DNA from 4 places in the Neptunicella sp. genome. Region 1 is predicted to be linked to each of the others. Evidence: predicted binding sites of a transcription regulator. Region 1 holds the regulator's gene; each other region holds the start of a gene.
What was found. The regulator FliA, encoded in region 1, starts transcription of late flagellar genes. The targets are predictions, from matches to a motif close to CTAAAGNTNNNNNNNNNNNNGCCGATA.
Positions count from the first base shown of each region.

Region 1 (3,182 bases):
TAGATGAGTGTTACAGTCTGGGTGAAATGGTCAGTGTAGCGATAGAGAATAATCTGCCGATCAGCTACTTGACGGATGGGCAGAAAGTACCGGAAGATATTCGTAACGCAGAGGTAAAATATATGATTTCAACTGCGGCACGTATGTATAAAAAATATGGATTAACCCCTATGACCTCTCGTCATGTTGAACAAGCGTCAGTAGCCGTATGATAGAGGATCAAGCGAGTAGCTTAAGAAGTATGCAGCAATCCAGTTTGATTAAAGTAATTGCCGTAACAGGCGGTAAAGGAGGTGTAGGTAAAACCAACATCACCTTGAATACTGCTATTGCGATGGCCAAAATGGGCAAACGAGTCATGGTACTGGATGCCGACCTTGGTTTGGCTAATGTGGATGTCATGCTGGGGCTACGAGTTGAAAAAAACCTTTCTCATGTCTTATCCGGTGAATGTTTGCTCGAAGAGGTGTTAGTGGAAGGTCCGCATGGACTTAAAATCGCGCCAGCGACGTCGGGTAGTCAGTCGATGACCGAATTAACCCATATAGAACATGCCGGTCTTATTCGCGCATTTAGCGAAATTCAACAAGATATTGATGTGTTAATTGTCGATACTGCGGCGGGCATCTCTGATATGGTGTTGAGCTTTTCCAGAGCGGCACAAGATGTCATGGTGGTGGTTTGCGATGAACCAACGTCACTGACCGATGCTTACGCGTTAATTAAAATTTTAAATCGCGATCATGGCGTATTCCGCTTTAAAATTGTGGCTAACATGGTGCGTAATTTACGTGAAGGGCAGGAATTATTTGCCAAACTTTCCAAAGTCACCGGCCGTTTTTTAGATGTGGCACTGGAACTTGTCGCGACAGTCCCTCACGATGAAAATATTCGTAAAGCGGTGCGTAAGCAAAAGGCGATAGTTGATGCTTATCCTTCTTCACCGGCAGCGATCGCCATTAATAATTTAGCTAAACAAGCCTTAAATTGGCCTATTCCACGACAGCCAGGTGGTCATTTGGAGTTTTTCCTTGAACAACTGGTACGTCAACAAAACGTTCAATCAATGCAGGGCGAGGCGTGAATAGTAAAGCAACAGCCTATCAACAACATGATGATAAAACCAAACTGGTAGAGCAGCATGCTTCACTGGTAAAACGTATTGCACATCATTTGATGGTTCGGTTACCCGCGAGTGTATTAGTGGATGATCTGATTCAGGCTGGCATGATTGGTTTATTGGAAGCGGCCAAAAACTTTGATGGTAGCAAAGGCGCGAGTTTTGAAACCTATGCAGGTATTCGAATTCGTGGTTCAATGCTGGATGATATTCGCAAAGGTGACTGGACTCCCCGCTCAGTACATAAAAATAACCGTGCTATTTCAGAAGCGATTGCCCAAGTTGAAAAAGACACAGGGCGAGACGCCAGAGATTTAGAAGTAGCGGAGTATTTACAAGTGAGTATTGATGAATATCATCAAATGCTTAACGAAGTAAATGCGGGACGAATCATTGGTATAGAAGATTTAGGTGTTACTGAAGATGTTATTTCTAACGATAGAAATAACAGTATTGATGAACCTTTTGATGATGTTTTGCAAGGATCGTTTCAGAAGTCACTGGCACATGCTATTACCACTTTGCCAGAAAGAGAGGCGATAGTATTATCTCTTTACTATGATGAAGAGTTGAATCTGCGCGAAATCGGTGAAGTACTGGAGGTCAGTGAATCACGAGTGAGTCAAATTCATAGTCAGGCAATGCTGCGGTTGAAAAACCGAATGAAATCATGGCGAACAGCTTAATAATTTATAAATAATAATGGCAAGTTGATACCTCAACGGAGGCGGTTTTGAATAAAAATATGAAAATTCTGGTTGTTGATGACTTTTCAACAATGAGACGTATCATCAAAAATTTGTTAAAGGATCTTGGGTTTACCAGTGTGCAGGAAGCGGATGATGGAAGTACCGCCTTGCCGATGCTGCAACAAGGAGACTTTGATTTTGTGGTGACGGACTGGAATATGCCCGGAATGCAGGGAATTGATTTGCTAAGAGCGATCCGTTCCGATGACAATCTTAAGCATTTACCGGTACTGATGGTAACCGCAGAAGCGAAGAAAGAACAAATCGTTGCCGCTGCGCAAGCCGGTGTTAACGGTTATGTTGTGAAACCTTTCACTGCAGCGACGCTAAAAGAGAAACTCGATAAAATATTTGAACGTCTGGGTTAACCGGTGGCTTATCCTGCCAATTTAGGAGAAGCTGAATGGCTAATTTACAAAAAACGTCAATCTCGTTAGACGATGCGAGAAAACTGGTCAGCTTGTTAGAAGCCGGAGATCAGGACGGAGCAAATCAATTACTTGAAACTGTCAGTATTAATGGTTCAGTAGAGTTATTTTCTGAAGTCGGTAAATTGACCCGACAGCTACATGATTCACTTAATAATTTTCAACTTGAATCACGTATTGCCGATCTGGCCAATGAAGATATTCCAGATGCGCAATCGCGCTTAAACTACGTCATCGAAACGACTGAACAGGCAGCCAATCGCACCATGGATGCAGTGGATACCTGTATGCCAATTGCCGAACAAATCAACTCTGGTATTAAAAATATTATGCCCGAGTGGAAAAAATTGATGACCCGTCAGCTAGAATTAAATGAGTTTAAAACGCTGTGTTATGACTTGGACGGTTTCTTGGAACAGTCGTTGGCGGAATCAGATAAACTAAGTAATTTGTTGACTGAAGTCCTTATGGCACAGGGGTATCAGGATATTACCGGGCAAGTGATCCGCCGTGTAATGGAGCTGGTTAAAGAAGTCGAAGATAGTTTGGTACATATGCTAACCATGTTCAGTATGCCAGAAGCTATTGATACTTCAGCGAAAAAGGATAAAGAGTTAGCAAAAGATTCCGATAAGATGAAAGCGGAAGGGCCCATCATCGATGCTGAGAGTCGAGACGATGTTGTTTCAGGACAAGATGATGTGGATGACCTACTATCTAGCTTAGGCTTTTAAGAGGAATGATTCATGGGATTTGAAGTTGACGAGGAAATCCTCGAGGATTTTTTGGTTGAGGCGGGAGAAATTCTGGAACAGTTGCAAGAGCAGCTTGTTGAGTTGGAAAATGATCCTGATAATGCCGATTTGCTCAACGCTATTTTCCGTG
Region 1 covers NZ_JBLWWF010000017.1:44,489-47,670, forward strand. Annotated here, with positions in the region: gene flhF (flagellar biosynthesis protein FlhF) at 1-212, shown strand, start outside; gene ACTD55_RS13975 (MinD/ParA family protein) at 209-1,084, shown strand; gene ACTD55_RS13980 (RNA polymerase sigma factor FliA) at 1,081-1,806, shown strand; gene cheY (chemotaxis response regulator CheY) at 1,854-2,237, shown strand; gene ACTD55_RS13990 (protein phosphatase CheZ) at 2,273-3,031, shown strand; gene ACTD55_RS13995 (chemotaxis protein CheA) at 3,044-3,182, shown strand, end outside.

Region 2 (3,182 bases), on a different contig from region 1:
TTTTTTCATCAATAGAAAAATTTAACTGCCTGCTTTGCGACTGAACGAAATCATTCACTTCAGCGACAGCAGTTTCAACTTCCTTTACTGACGATTTATCGGCTGTTTGTTCGACAACTTTACCTTTTTCACTATCAATTGCAGGTTGAGTTGACGTGCTTTCTGCCTGAGCAGATTGCTGCTCCGATGTAACCGGCGGTTGTTTGAGTTGTTGGGCAATATTGCTGTTAGCAAATGATTGCCCTACTTGTGAAAAATCAATATCCATCTTCCACCTCTTATAACAATCAAAAAAGCGCGGCTACTTAATAGTCAATAATAGTAAATGTAACTATCTCATTCACGCATCATTTTAGTGACTATAGTAGCCCACCTTGTATTAACCTAACAACGTTAACGCGGCTTGTGGTCGCTGATTAGCCTGACTCAGTACTGAAATACTGGCCTGTTGGATAATCTGGTTACGTGTTAGTTCAGCCGTTTCGGTGGCAAAATCCGTATCACGAATTCGTGAACGAGCACCGGAAATATTCTCTGAAATGTTACTCAGGTTACGAATAGTCGAAGCAAAACGGTTTTGTAATGCCCCCAAATCAGCACGAGCACCACCAATAGTCGATAATGCATTATCGATACTGGTTAAGGCCGCCGACGCTTCTGCCACAGTTTTAACAGATACATCACCAACACTTAATCCTGATGTACCGTAGCCACCAGCACGAGATAGATTGACTGAAATGGTTTGTCCGGCATTGGCACCAACCAAAAATGCTGCAGAGAATGTTCCTTTAAGTAAATCAACACCACCAAATTGGGTATTTTGGCCAATTCGACTGATTTCACTTTTCAATGCAGACACTTCTTTTTGCAGAGCAGTCCGATCCGCAGAGGTATTAATACCATTTTGTGCCTGTACCGCCAATTGGCGAATACGTTGCAACGAACTGGTAATTTCTCCCATCGCACCTTCTGCGGTTTGCACCACAGAGATACCGTCATTGGCATTACGAGCTGCTTGATCCAAGCCCATAATTTGTGACGTCATTCGATCGGAAATTTGCAAACCAGCAGCATCATCTGCCGCCCGATTGATACGAAAGCCTGAAGATAGTCGTTCAAACGACGTCGACAATGCTTGTCCAGAATTAAACAGCTGACGCTGTGCATTCAATGAAGATATATTTGTATTAACATATAAACCCATAGTTATTACCTCCTGAAAACATTTCTGAGTACCCTCATACCCAGAACTGTTCGCCTAATTTCAACTCTTGCGAGTTGCCTCAAAAACGGGTTTTAGTACCTCTACCAAAACCCCAAAATCCTATAAATAGAATTTCCCTCAGCTATAGTTATCGGCAGTATCATTAAAGACTTTAGTTTTATTTTTAATTTATTTTAAATAATAATTACTTTAAAAACATAAGGTTAGGTCATACACAAAAAAATAAATAAAAAATAATTAATTATTTTTTTAGAACGAAACATCCTACCTAACAGATAAATTCATCGCTTTTTGTCAGGCCATACTGATGGTAAAATTCGCTGCATAATCTATCCGCGTATATCAATCAGCGTTTTTACAGGATCAAAGCACATGTCCCAGTACGTCTATACCATGTCCCGAGTGGGCAAAATTGTTCCACCTAAAACTCAAATACTAAAAGATATTTCCTTGTGCTTTTTCCCAGGTGCCAAAATTGGCGTTTTGGGGCTAAATGGCTCAGGTAAATCAACGTTACTGCGTATCATGGCAGGCATTGATACCGACATAGAAGGTGAAGCAAGAGCCCAACCCGGTTTAAAAATTGGTTACTTACCTCAAGAACCTCAGTTGGATCACGATAAAGATGTACGTGGCAATATTGAAATGGCGGTAGCCGATGTCGCCCATGCCTTAAAACGTTTAGACGAAATTTATGCGGCTTATGCCGAACCCGATGCTGATTTTGACGCGTTGGCAAAAGAACAAGGTGAAATGGAAGGGATCATTCAAGCCAAAGATGGTCACAACCTGGAAAATGCCTTGGAGCGTGCAGCTGATGCATTGCGTTTACCACCGTGGGATGCCGATGTCAGCACCTTATCAGGGGGAGAACGTCGTCGTGTTGCTTTATGCCGGTTATTATTGGAAAAACCGGACATGCTACTTTTGGATGAACCCACCAACCATTTAGATGCAGAATCAGTTGCCTGGTTGGAACGCTTTTTACACGATTATGAAGGCACCGTAGTAGCGATTACCCACGATAGATATTTCCTCGACAACGTCGCGGGCTGGATCCTGGAACTGGATCGTGGTCATGGAATTCCATGGGAAGGTAACTATTCTTCATGGCTAGAACAAAAAGATCAGCGCTTAAAGCAAGAAGAAAGGACCGAAAGTGCCCGCCAAAAATCGATTCAACAAGAGTTAGATTGGGTACGCAGCAATCCTAAAGGCCGTCAAGCTAAAAGCAAAGCCCGTATGGCACGCTTTGAAGAGCTCAACAGCAATGACTTCCAGCGCCGCAACGAAACCAACGAGCTTTACATACCCGTCGGTGAACGATTGGGCGAGCAAGTAATTGAAGTGAAAAACTTGCGTAAGTCCTATGGTGACAGATTACTGATTGACGACTTATCGTTTGCCATGCCCAAAGGCGCCATAGTCGGCATTATCGGCCCGAACGGGGCAGGTAAATCAACCTTGTTTAGAATGTTATCAGAGATAGAACAACCGGATAGTGGTGAAATTATCATTGGGGATACGGTGCAATTAGCCAGTGTCGATCAATTCCGTGATGATATGAACGAAAACAATACTGTCTGGCAAGAGGTATCAGACGGACTCGATTTAATCCGTATCGGCAATACTGAATTAAATAGTCGCGCCTATTTAAGTCGTTTTAACTTTCGTGGCAACGATCAGCAAAAGTTTATTAAAGATCTTTCTGGTGGCGAACGTAACCGGGTTCACCTGGCCAAATTACTCAAAGCCGGCGGCAATGTATTGTTGCTCGATGAACCAACCAACGATCTGGATGTTGAAACCCTGCGTGCCCTGGAAAATGCGTTACTTGCCTTCCCTGGTTGCGCCATGGTTATTTCACATGACCGGTGGTTCCTCGACCGCGTTGCCACACACATTCTAGATTATCGTGATGAAGGGAAAATTAATTTCTATGAAGGTAACTACAATG
Region 2 covers NZ_JBLWWF010000016.1:104,534-107,715, reverse strand. Annotated here, with positions in the region: gene ACTD55_RS13700 (flagellar protein FlaG) at 1-268, opposite strand, end outside; gene ACTD55_RS13695 (flagellin) at 380-1,204, opposite strand; gene ettA (energy-dependent translational throttle protein EttA) at 1,598-3,182, shown strand, end outside.
Region 2: a site for FliA is predicted at 1,354-1,380, ahead of ACTD55_RS13695 (flagellin). Genes of this name have one in related genera too.

Region 3 (3,182 bases), on a different contig from region 1:
TGTCCACGTCACCATTGGCACGAATTTCAAAGCGATCATCCTGTAATAAACCATTAGCCATTTTTTGCACGCTGCGAACCGATGCGCCAGCGAATAACAGGGCTTGTTTAATCGCTTCCTGGGTGGCTTCCTGACGGGCTAACTGTGTATTGCCATTTACGATAATGGATTGCCCACTGGCTTCAAACCAAACAGCCTGACAGGGTAAACTGGTTATTATGCACAGTAGTAAAGATAGCCTGATTTTGTGAGTCATATTTTTGACAGTCATTCCTAACATGATACCTAATGTAGTTTGTGACACTGATTGGGGTAGTTATAAGCATTTTTCGTACCTTATTTGTATTATTAGCGGGAAATGTTTCACACACTGGATTAAACAGGTATGGATATTGCTTTATTATTTGGGTGAGTTGAATAATTCAAGCCAGAACATACACCACAGTTTGATGCTGGCATCGAGTACAAAAAGTCGATTTAAGGAATACAGATGAAGTCATTTAAGTTAGCTATTGCTGCAGTCGCACTGACGTTAGGTGGTTGTTCTACCTTTTTTGACAAGAATGTTGAATGGGAATACGTCCAGCCAGATAACTATCCGGTGATTCGCGCTGTAGGTTATGCTCCTATTTCCGCTCAACATGGTGAAAGTGTTTCTTTACGCACCATTCAGGCTATCAAGGCGTCTAAATTAGATGCTTACAGAGAGCTAACCGAACAGGTTTACGGTCAAAAAATTGAAGGTAATCAACAATTATCCAATTTAGTGTTATCTGATAACGGCTTAAAATCATCGATTCAGGGAGTGATCCGTGGCGCTCAAGTCGTTAAGGCTTACGCGGTGGATGAGGATACTTATGTGACTGAATTGGAGCTGGATTTTAAAAAGGTTTATGACATCTACCTGTCTACGGCTAGGCCGAAACGGATTAAAAAAGTCGACTATTATTAAATCTCAAATCTGGCAAAAAACCATATTGAACTTATGCCAACATGTTGCCTAAGCACTTACCCCTTTACCTTTTTTACCGCTGTGAGTCTGACCGGCTTTATCATAGGTCATTGACTCTTTAGCGCGTGATTCAACAATTACATTGCGTAAATGCGCTAATCTTAATTGGCCTTGTTCTACGGCTCGCTGGTTAATTTCGGTACGGTAGCGGCACTCGTTTAATAACTCGTCAATGATAGTGACAGCGGGTTGAATTTCGTCGTTAGAGGGTTGGTGTTGCTGATATAAATTAGCGATGGTTCGATCTTGTTCGGCAATGTCGTTAAGGAGTTGTTCTTTTTCTTCCAGTAGTTTCATTAGTGCATCAGGATTACGGGCACTTATCAGGCTTAATTCGGCTTCCAGCGTTAGTTTTAAGGTTTCCAGTTGCTGTTGTTGAGTAACAAATGCCTTATTAAGCCCGTCATTCATAAATTACTTGATACCGAAGAGTGCGGATTCAAACTTGGAGATATTCTCGGCTAGTTTTTCAGGATTAACCTTATAATCACCCGCTTGAATCGACTTTTTAAGACGATCAACTTTTTCCTGATTGACCGAAGGTGTATCACTGCCTTTTTTCTGCAATTGGGTAAGCTGTTGCGCAGACTGCGTGAGTGATACAGAATCACTTCTAGGTGCAACTGCTTGCTTGGCCTGTTGCGCATTAGCCTGTGCCGTAGACTGATTTTGCTGCTGTTGCAGCTTCTGACTATCTACATGTGGCTTAGGCACATTGTTGTTATTTACGTTCATTGACATTGTCTTAACCTGCTACTTAAAGGAAACCTCTATGAGCTTATCGGCTGTGAATTCAGATACTTTAACAAAATTTAACCACACTGTATAAATATATGAATTCAAAGTAAATCTTAATTAGTTTTAAGGCAGTATTATAGCATTAAAATTGTTCAATTTATAGCCTGACGATCACTTGGTTAATATTTTCCACCTGAGCATTAATTGTCCGCTTGGTACGATCATTTATTACCTGAATCTGCTCGCCAATATTGCCGTCTTGTTGGGCAACACCACTGGCTTTGACTTGAATGCCGGGACCTTGCGCAACAATAGTTATTTCATCGCCTTTACAGATAAAACAAAGTTGGTTCGGGGTGATGGGTTGCCCTGATGTCAGTCTGCGTTTTGAGCGAGCGCCAATAATATCATTCACATTAGCGAAGGTGCTACTACGTAATAAACTTTTATCCATTTGTACCATTTCAACATCATCAGAGCTGAGAATGGCTCCTGGTGACAGGGCATTCGTGGCAATTACCACCGGTTGGGTTTGGGATACCTTAACAATAAAATATAAAAACCAGTCTTGTTCGGCGCAGGCTACTTTTACGGTAATGTTGGCTTGCTGCAATGCATTGGGCGCCGCGGATACGGTGTAAGGTGCTGCGCATTCGGGGATTGTGATTCGTTCATCAATCGGCATGGCCGTGACGGAAATATGCTCATCATTGCCGTTGGATAATTGCTGCATCACATAATTTTCACCTAACTGCATAATTTTTTTATGTGGGTCAAAATCTTCTAAAGCTTGGCAATTAAGGCCGATAAACACTAATGTGAAGACGAATGTTTTTAGTAATCTTATGTTAATTAATATCTTTTTCATGCTCACTTTATTCACTTTGACTATGCTTAAACACTATTTCGTGTATCTTAGTGTCATAATTCGGACGAATTGACTGTATTAATTTGTATTAATATAACAAAGGCAATATTCATGCCTGACTTGATTGATAGTGGAGTAATTAATGGCCGGAGTTCTAGATTCAGTTAATCAGCGTACGCAACTCGTTGGTGCCAACCGATTAGAGTTATTGCTATTTAAGTTAAATGGCCGCCAACGTTTTGGCATTAATGTGTTTAAAGTCAGGGAAGTGTTGCAATGCCCACCTTTAACATCAATGCCAAAATTGAATCCTTTTGTGCGTGGAATCGCTCATATTCGCGGCCAAACTATATCCGTAATTGATTTAAGTATGGCCACTGGCGGTAAACAAATCGACCAGCTGGATAAGCGCTTTATCATTATTTCCGAATACAATCGTTCTATTCAGGGATTTTTAGTGGATTCGGTCGAACGCATTATCAATATCAATTGGGATTCGGTGATGCCCCCCCCAAAAGGCTCAGGTAAGAAAAGTTACTTAACTGCGGTGACTGAAATTGATAA
Region 3 covers NZ_JBLWWF010000006.1:84,401-87,582, reverse strand. Annotated here, with positions in the region: gene ACTD55_RS06455 (flagellar assembly protein T N-terminal domain-containing protein) at 1-271, opposite strand, end outside; gene ACTD55_RS06450 (LPP20 family lipoprotein) at 491-952, shown strand; gene flgN (flagellar export chaperone FlgN) at 1,001-1,423, opposite strand; gene flgM (flagellar biosynthesis anti-sigma factor FlgM) at 1,427-1,753, opposite strand; gene flgA (flagellar basal body P-ring formation chaperone FlgA) at 1,908-2,618, opposite strand; gene ACTD55_RS06430 (chemotaxis protein CheV) at 2,761-3,182, shown strand, end outside.
Region 3: a site for FliA is predicted at 1,792-1,818, ahead of flgM (flagellar biosynthesis anti-sigma factor FlgM). Genes of this name have one in related genera too.

Region 4 (3,182 bases), on a different contig from region 1:
ATTGATTCGATGCAGATAAATCGCACTTTGTTGATTAATATGGCTTGAGTAATAACTTACATATAATTGGTTATCTTGTTTGACTAAGCCGGGGTAACTGCAATCCCCGTCTGAAGGGAGTATTTGCCTGATCTTGGCTTCAAATGTGCCCAAATCAAGGTTAATCAGCGCGGTTTTAGGACCCGACGGCTGCCATATTCGCCCAGCAAGTACCGCCTGTTGTTGATTGATTAACAACATCGCCGGCCCACCTAGATAAAAATCCAGATTATGCCAGCGCCATTGCTTATAGGGTGGTTTGGCGATACCTAATTGGGCACTACCGCTATCGGCATCGCGCCGAATAATCGCATAAGCGGTGCCATCAGGATTAAAACAAATATCGCTCTCGTTAGGATAGCCTAGCTTGTTCTTACGTTGGCTGAAGGCCTCAGGAAGGATTTTCTCGAAGGTTCTTAGGGGATTGCCAGCATACAGGGCTAAAGTCTGTTGGCGACGATTGTAGGCAAATCCAAGGGCTTTATCCCCGTACCAGCTTAAACGCCATAACCACCAATTTTTTTGACCTATGGGTTTGGCGCAGGACCAACTATTACCATCAGTGCTAAACCAGACATAAGGTTGTGAATACAGAAACTTGTGTTGCTGATCATAATGACGGCCATAGGCCAGTAAAATCAGTTTACCGTCTGCTGAGACCGACAGTTTAGGATCGCGCAAGTCACAGCCGGGCATTCGAATTTTAGTTTCAGCCTGTATTTCTCCCTGCCATCCTAGATGTAAGACAACAATATTTCCATCAGGGCTAATATGATCTTGAGCGGCTCTAAAACAGCAATAGAGTTGTTGTCGGTACACACATAAATCGGTAAAAGCATTATGACTGGCTTTGTTGTAGAGCATTTTTTGCCCATCATTGAACATTTTTTAACACCTGCATTTTTTAATTAAACCTATTGAATCTCAATCAGTTAGCAATTGCAAAGGCGGCAATTTATTTCCGCTTTTTTTGCCATGCGGCAAATAAATACTAAAGGAGTGCTAAATGGCGTCGATAAACTTTATCGAGAGAGCCAGTAACATTCATTTTGTAAAACAGGGTGAATGTACTTAAAAGTGTTTTAAACCTTTGATCACACCGATCGAATGCCAGTTACGACTGGACTGAGAGTGTAGGAGAAAATCATGTCAATGTTCGTCAATACAAACGTTTCTGCGTTAAATGCACAACGTCAATTATTCAATTCAGGTAATGCCTTAAGTACATCCTTTGAACGTTTGTCTTCAGGCTTTCGTATTAATCGTGCTGCTGATGATGCTGCAGGTTTGCAAATTACTGATCGTATGACTTCCCAGATTATGGGTCTTAATCAAGCGGTACGTAACGCTAATGATGCTATTTCATTAACGCAAACAGCTGAAGGATCAATGGGAGAGATCACCAGCTCATTACAACGTATTCGCCAGCTAGCTGTACAGTCACAGAACGGTATTAATACCTCTGCTGACCGTGTTGCTCTGCAAAAAGAAGTATCAGCCCTTAAAACTGAAATCAGCCGTATCAGCACTGATTCACAGTTTGGTGGACTGGATATTTTGAAAGGTAGCTTCTCAGCCGCCTTCCTGGTAGGTGCAAACAGCGGCCAGTCTATATCCGTTAACTTGTCACGTGCAGGGGGTTACGGTGCTTCAGGTTTATCCATTGGTGATTTAACTGTTGCTACTACTGCCGGGGCTTCTGCAGCGCTAACCAGTATCGATAATGCACTATCAACTATCGGTGCGGCACGAGCTGATTTAGGTGCATTGCAAAACCGTTTCCAATCGACTATCCGTAACTTGAGCAACATATCAGAGAATATGTCAGGCGCTCGTTCACGGATTCGTGATACCGATTTTGCCACCGAAACTGCTGAACTGACTCGTAACCAGATTATTCAGCAAGCCAGTATTACTGTGTTAAGCCAGGCTAACCAGCGTCCTCAATCTGCATTACAGCTATTAGGATAATATTCATTTTGACTTATTGAGCCAGGAGGTAGTGAGGTCAATTTAGTCAAATGAAAACCGTTTCGCTCATTTTCTCCTAACGATGGGCACCGTGCCGAAGCAATTTTGCTTCGGCTTTTTCGTTTTGTAACTATTTGATTTTTAAGGTTATTAAAAAATAGTTAATTATTTCTCTAAAGTAAAATTCATTACCTAACGATAAGTTGAGCAAAGGCACTGAGCAAAATAATAAAACCAATAGCCAGTTCTTTAAATATTCGGTTCATACAAAAAAAGCAATAGAACTGAATACCGCACAAACATAAAAACAAAAATAACAGTTTGGCGGATTATAAATTTTAAGTTAGGAGAGAAAAAATGAGCTTGTACGTCAACACTAATGTGTCGTCGTTGAATGCTCGACGTCAGCTGTTTACTTCAAGTAATAATCTGAATGTCGCATTCGAACGTTTATCATCAGGTTTCAGGATCAACAGTGCCAAAGATGATGCTGCTGGTTTACAAATATCGGATCGTATGACATCCCAAATATTGGGTCTTGATCAGGCGGTGCGTAATGCAAATGATGGTATTTCATTGGCTCAGACTGCCGAAGGCGCGATGCAGGAAATTACTACTGCACTACAGCGTATTCGCGTACTGGCTATTCAGTCCCAAAACGGGATTAACGCCTCATCAGATCGATTGGCACTACAAAAAGAAGTGTCAGCGTTGAAACAAGAAATTAGTCGGATCGCTACAACCACTCAGTTTGGAAGCGTGAATATTCTTGATGGCGTGTATTCGGCCGCATTCCTGGTAGGAGCCAACGCGGGACAATCTATTAGTGTGAATATCTCCAGACCAGGAGGTTTCGGTGCTGAAGGGCTGTTCAATGGTGTTAATTTATCGGTCGCGACGACCGATGGTGCCTCTGCGGCATTAACCTCAGTGATTCAGGCTATTTCCACTATTGATGGGGTTCGCGCCGATCTTGGTGCCATTCAGAATCGTTTTCAATCCACTATTCGTAATTTAAGCAGTATTTCCGAGAATATGTCGGCGGCAAGATCGCGTATACGTGACACTGATTTTGCCGAAGAAACGGCAGAATTGACCCGCTGGCAAATTATTCAGCAGGCCAGTATTACCGTACTGGGTCAGGCTAACCAAAGACCGCAGGCTGCATTGCA
Region 4 covers NZ_JBLWWF010000006.1:68,669-71,850, reverse strand. Annotated here, with positions in the region: gene ACTD55_RS06365 (hypothetical protein) at 1-924, opposite strand, end outside; gene ACTD55_RS06360 (flagellin) at 1,186-2,010, shown strand; gene ACTD55_RS06355 (flagellin) at 2,368-3,182, shown strand, end outside.
Region 4: a site for FliA is predicted at 1,031-1,057, ahead of ACTD55_RS06360 (flagellin). Genes of this name have one in related genera too.